2 regions of the Shimazuella sp. NTD248 genome follow, and region 1 is predicted to be linked to the other one. Evidence: a T-box and tRNA genes for the amino acid it is inferred to sense, from the RefSeq annotation. Region 1 holds a T-box; the other holds one or more tRNA genes.
What was found. A T-box is a leader RNA that pairs with one kind of tRNA and senses whether it is charged. The one in region 1 lies ahead of thrS (threonine--tRNA ligase), so its partner is inferred to be a tRNA-Thr.
Positions count from the first base shown of each region.

Region 2: it has a tRNA-Thr gene. The T-box ahead of thrS (threonine--tRNA ligase) is inferred to sense a tRNA for this amino acid. The anticodon was not compared.

Region 1 is NZ_JCAJZT010000012.1:9,344-12,510, reverse strand. It holds gene ytxC (sporulation protein YtxC) at 135-1,019, shown strand; T-box leader at 1,053-1,279, shown strand; gene thrS (threonine--tRNA ligase) at 1,316-3,167, shown strand, end outside.
Region 2 is NZ_JCAJZT010000014.1:23,295-26,461, forward strand. It holds gene AC5WOE_RS19545 (DinB family protein) at 1-170, opposite strand, end outside; gene AC5WOE_RS19550 (DMT family transporter) at 464-835, opposite strand; gene AC5WOE_RS19555 (TetR/AcrR family transcriptional regulator) at 835-1,386, opposite strand; tRNA gene AC5WOE_RS19560 (tRNA-Thr) at 1,648-1,723, opposite strand; gene AC5WOE_RS19565 (amino acid permease) at 1,972-3,167, shown strand, end outside.

The DNA of each region.
Region 1 (3,167 bases):
GTACATAAGTGCAACTAAGCTCTGTCTGCGCCTTGAAAGGCTTGCCAACCGGCAAGTTTTCTTAACCGATGTATACCTGCTAAATGTTTCCCATATACTAAAGCAGGATACACCAGACAGAAAGGGGTGCGAAGATGGATTTTACCATCAGCATACCTCAAGCAAATGCTTATCAAACGACTGGTTTGTTTCATCATCTCATGCAGTTACCTCAAAGAATGGAAAAATTAGATGTGCTTTGTGAAATACAAGAAGTTAGTATTTCAGACCGTTATTTTTACACCATTCAATGTAAGTTAAAACGGAGATCACAAGAGAGAGAAATAAGACGGGCGATCAGTGAAGAAATAGCACGGTACATCTGTACATATTTTGAAGAAAATTTAATCGAAGATGCAATCCAAAAACATTATCCGCAATACTACGACCGAGAAATAGAGCAAATTAAAGTACATACCAATCGACTATTTCAAAAAAACACACATACTTATTTCCGGACTCCTTATAACAAACGCTCGGACCGTTTAGGGAAGCCGATTTTCCATTTTCTTCGCGAATCAAAATTGCTGGCTATCGATGGATATGTTCACTTTCGACTTGAGCACTATCGTAAAGCTTTAGCCAAGTGTGTCCATGACGCAGTAGACCAATTTTTATTGGATCAAGAATATCAAGATTTTATTTCCCTCTTGAAATATTTTGTCTCGGTTCAAGGTTCCAAGATCGATCTGGTGCATCTCATGCATCGGGGTGTGAAACAATTTGAGCTACTTGATGAGCAGGGCAAACCTTTGCAATTAAACGATGGTGGAACTTTGCAAGAGATTGTAGAACATTCTTTCTCACATGAGGATTTAATTGTCAGTACACTGCTCACAATTGCACCAGAAAAGATTATTTTGCATACCAAATTTCCTGAGGAAAACATTATTCATACCTTATCGCAAATTTTTGAGTCTCGAATAGTGAAATGTAATGGTTGTACTTCCTGTGGTACAGTGGAAACGCTTGACTTGTGATTAAAACATTCGGTATAATGCAAACAACTTTTTGATTTTGCGTTGATAAGGATATGCTTTTTGTCAATGGTGATAAGAGAGAGGGGCCGTCGGCTGAAAACCCCTTCACCCACTTGATAAAACAGTACCACCTTGGAGCTGGGATAGGGAAAATAGAGTATCTATCTCCGGTTACACACCGTTACATGTGTCTTATGAGGACTTATTTTTGGATAAGTTGAATTAGGGTGGAACCACGAGATCAAACGCTCGTCCCTTTTGGGATGCGGCGTTTTTTTATGTTGAAGAGGAGTGAAATGCAGATGTTGGTTAAATTGCCTGACGGATCAGAAAAAACGTATGAAGAAAAAGTTACGGTAAATGACGTTGCTGTTTCTATTAGTAAAGGTCTACAAAAAAAAGCGATCGCTGGTATGATCGATGGTCAAGTAGTAGATTTAAGCAGAGAAGTACCAGATGGAGCAGATGTGAAAATATTAACTTTGGACGATAAAGAAGGATTGGACGTATATCGTCATAGTACCGTTCATTTGATGGCACAAGCGTTAAGGCGTTTGTATCCAGATGTAAAATTGGGAATTGGACCAGTCATTGAAGATGGATTTTACTATGATATTGATCTGTCTCAGAATTTAACTCCTGAAGACTTACCCAAAATAGAAGCAGAAATGAAAAAGATTGTAAAAGAAAACTTTCCATTTGTGCGGAAAGTAGTATCAAGGGAAGAAGCAAATCGCAAGTATGAGGAGATTCATGATCATCTCAAGCTAGAGTTGATTCGCGATTTACCAGAAGATGCGGAGATTACCATCTATGAACAAGGGGAGTTTTTTGACCTCTGTCGTGGACCGCATGTTCCTTCTACAGGACGGCTGAAAGCATTTAAATTGCTCAGTATTGCGGGTGCTTACTGGAGAGGAAGCTCCGATAATCAAATGCTGCAACGAATTTATGGAACCGCATGGGAGAAACAATCCGAATTAGATGCCTATCTCGAACGTTTGGAAGATGCAAAACGACGGGATCACCGCAAATTAAATAGTCAACTTGGCATTTTTTCACTTGTTCCAGAAGTCGGCCAAGGCTTGCCGCTTTGGTTGCCAAATGGAGCGAAAATCCGCCGGGAGATCGAGCGGTATATCGTTGACTTAGAAGAAAGTCTTGGATATGACCATGTGTACACCCCTCATTTAGCGAATGTAGAACTATATAAAATTTCCGGGCACTGGGATCATTATCAAGAAGATATGTATCCAGCGATGAAAATTGATAACGAAGAATTGGTATTGCGTCCGATGAACTGTCCACACCATATGATGGTCTATAAAAGCGAAATGCGAAGCTATCGCAACCTGCCGCTTCGTGTCGCAGAACTGGGTACCATGCACCGCTATGAAATGTCAGGAGCTCTTTCAGGATTGCAACGTGTGCGCTCGATGACCTTAAATGATGCACATATTTTCTGCTTACCAGAACAGATCAAATCCGAGTTCAAACGAGTAGTGGAATTGATCCTTGAAGTATATCGTGTGTTTGGGATCAAAGACTACTTCTTCCGTCTGTCTTATCGTGATCCAAAAAATAAAGAAAAATATATCGATAACGATGAGATGTGGAATGTATCCCAATCGATGTTAAAAGAAACGATGGATGAAATGGGCTTGCCATATGTGGAGGCAGAGGGAGAAGCGGCATTTTATGGGCCAAAACTCGATGTCCAAGTCCAAACAGCATTAGGGAAAGATGAGACGCTATCTACTGTACAATTGGACTTCCACCTCCCAAATAAATTTGAATTGGAATACATCGGAAAAGACGGACAAGCACATCGCCCAGTTGTCATTCACCGTGGTGTAGTTGGTACAATGGAACGTTTTGTCGCATTTTTGACGGAGTATCACATGGGAGACTTCCCACTCTGGCTATCTCCTGTACAAGCGAAAGTACTTCCTGTATCTGCAAATTACATCGATTACGCAGAAGAAGTGACAAAACAGCTAAAAGATGCAGGTATTCGTGTGAATTTGGATGATCGAGATGAAAAACTCGGATACAAAATCCGCCAAGCGGAAATGGAGAAAGTTCCTTACATGTTTGTAGTAGGGGAGAAAGAACGAGAAGCAGGTTTGGTAAATGTGAGACGTCGTC
Region 2 (3,167 bases), on a different contig from region 1:
TATGCACGTTCAATATCTAGTATCTCTAAAATCATTTTTGAGAATGGCCGAAGCGGTTCTACCGGTGCAAAGGTGAATAACTTGTCTTCAGGGAAAGCCTCAATTGTTCGAATGGTTAAACGACGATTCCCATCCAAAATTTCGCGAAATTGCTCTAATGTCATGACCATCGTTGGTCGCCTCCTTAATTCTTGTCCCTTTCATTTTAAAACGTCAACCCTGACAAAGGTAGTCAGTGAAGAAATCTAACCTTTAAAGAAGTTTTTAAATAGACAGCGAATGTTTTTTTTTGCATATTCCCTGAAAATGTTCATTTAGGGGTAGTGAGACGGTAACTGCTCTAGTCGAGATTCTAGATAATTCCACAATAGGTAGAGTCTAAATTATAAAGTTCTTTCATTCATATAAAGAAGTCCCTCCAACATTTTATTAGTACTCTGTCTAAACTTAGGAACTATTAGTCTTAATTTGGAATAGATGAGTTTGTCGTTTCTTTTGTACTATCTGTCTCACCGTGAGCTGCACCGAATAAATTCAAAATCACAACCCCAATTACGATTAAAGAAATCCCGATAATACTTCCAGTATTTATTTTTTCTTTCCAGATCAGTACCGATATCAGTGCTGTGGCAACAGCTCCTACCCCTGACCAGATGGCATAAGTCATGTTTAAAGGAAGCGTTTTGAGAGCTAAAGAAATAAAAAAGAAAGAGATAAGAAACGCGATGATAGTGAATAATGTTGGAAATATCTTAGTGAATCCTTCTGATGCCTTAAGCATAGAAGTTCCAATCAGTTCACCAATAATAGAGACTGCCAGAAAAAGATATGCCATTATGAATCCTCCTTAATACTTGCCTTCAACTCCTCAATAATCTCTTGTTTGAGCTCTGCTTTTGGAGGAGCCAGCCCAAACATTTCGGCAAACCATAAACCATCTATTGCTAAACGGACGATCGTAGAACGAACAGGGTTTAATTCATCATTTTCGATTTTATCCTGAATTTTAGCATACTCATCCCGTAACAGTTTCAGCATCTCAGGATTAGTAAAATGCGCTGCTGAAAGGGCAGTGTACAGATCATTCCTATAGCTTTCTCCGTAAAACGATGTATCTATATAAGATCGTGTCCACTTTCCTTTGGAATGATGCTCATCTTCTGCCCTCCTATTAAACTCTCCTACAAAGTGATCGGATAGATGTTCGATCATACCCAGAATCAAGGCATTTTTATTGGAAAAATGATACAGTAATCCCCCCTTACTTATGCCTGCTCTTTTTGCAACAGCCTCTAATGTTAGTTTTTCTACTCCTTCTTCATGTACAATCTGTGAAACAGTTCTAAGAATCAGTTCTCTTTTTAACTTTTTTTTATTTGAAGTCAACTTTTATCACCACCCACCATATTATACCGTCTGGACGGTTTTATTTCAAGTGAGGGCATCGAGGTTCACAGAATGTGTAAAGTGCGAGTTTTATCTAAAGTAAGTTCCTATACAGGAATTTACTTTCAATTCGTTATTTTTATTGATTTCTAAAGTGAATCGCTTGAACTTTGAACACCAATAGACACCATTATATATTTCTAATCAAGGTTATGCTCTTCAAGAAAAAACAAAAACCCTTGTAAACACAAGGGTTTCGAGTGGTGCTGGAGACAGGATTCGAACCTGCGACCCCTTCATTACGAGTGAAGTGCTCTACCAACTGAGCTACACCAGCATAGGAAATATACGTATTTTGACCAAATCATTATATGTCAGATGAACAGATTAGTCAAATCCAATTTCTCTTTATTGTATCGATAAACCCACATTTCATTATTACTCAATGTGAAGTTAGCCTTTATTCCATTTAACTACCCTGCACTACATATTTTTTCTCATTCAACAAATTCTAAAAGGGAATGCAGAATGTAACAAAGAAAAATATAGATATGCTGTATTTTACATAGGAAAGAGTGGATGCGATTGTCGAAAAAACAAAACTCACAACATGGTTTATCACGTGAGTTACAGAGCCGGCATATTGAACTTATTGCCATTGGTGGAGCTATTGGTGTAGGGCTTTTCCTCGGATCAGCAACAGCCATAAAAACCGCTGGACCTGCAATACTGATTAATTATATTGTAGCTGGAATGATCATTTTCCTCATCATGCGTGCACTGGGTGAGCTAGTCATGTACAAACCTGTGTCTGGTTCATTTAGTACTTATGCTACAGAATTTATCGGAGAATGGGCTGGATTTTTTACAGGATGGACGTACTGGTTTATGTGGATTGTGATCGGGATGGCAGAGATAACAGCTATCGCAAAATATGTCCACCTATGGTTTCCAAAGGTAGCGAATTGGATACCTGCCTTAATTTCTTTAGTTGTTATATACATTATTAATATGATTGCTGTAAAGGTGTTTGGAGAAGTAGAATTCTGGTTTGCATTGATCAAAGTAGTAACTATTGTTGTTCTTATTCTTGTAGGATTATTAATCATATTTACTGGAATCGGAAACCATGGTCATGCTACTGGTTTTTCCAACCTATGGAGCCATGGTGGTTTTGTACCCAATGGAATAAGTGGACTCTTTCTATCTCTTCAAATGGTGATGTTTGCTTTCATCGGGGTGGAGTTAATCGGGATAACGGCTGGAGAAGCGAAAGACCCAGATAAAACCATACCGAAAGCTGTAGATAGTGTCATCTGGCGAATCTTAATTTTTTATGTTGGCTCCTTAGCAGTGATTATGGCCATCTACCCTTGGGTAGGTTTAAATGAAAATGTCAGCCCTTTTGTATTAACCTTTGAAAAAGTAGGCATCCCAGGAGCCGCAATGATTATCAATATGGTTGTCTTAACCGCTGCATTATCTTCCTGCAATAGTGGTGTGTTCAGCTCAGGGAGAATGTTATTTAATCTTTCCAACCTTGCACAAGCTCCAAAAGCGTTTCAAAAAGTAAACGATCGGAGTGTACCTGGAAGAGCAATTACTATCTCTACCCTTTTCCTCCTTATCGGCGTTGCCTTGAATTATTTTATTCCAAAGCAAGCATTTGCATATATCACAAGTATCGGGACAGTAGGTGCTGTTTGGACTTGGATCATTATTATGTTTGCCCATTTAAAGTATCACCAACAAGTGAAAGCTGGAAAAATTAAACGAAGTCA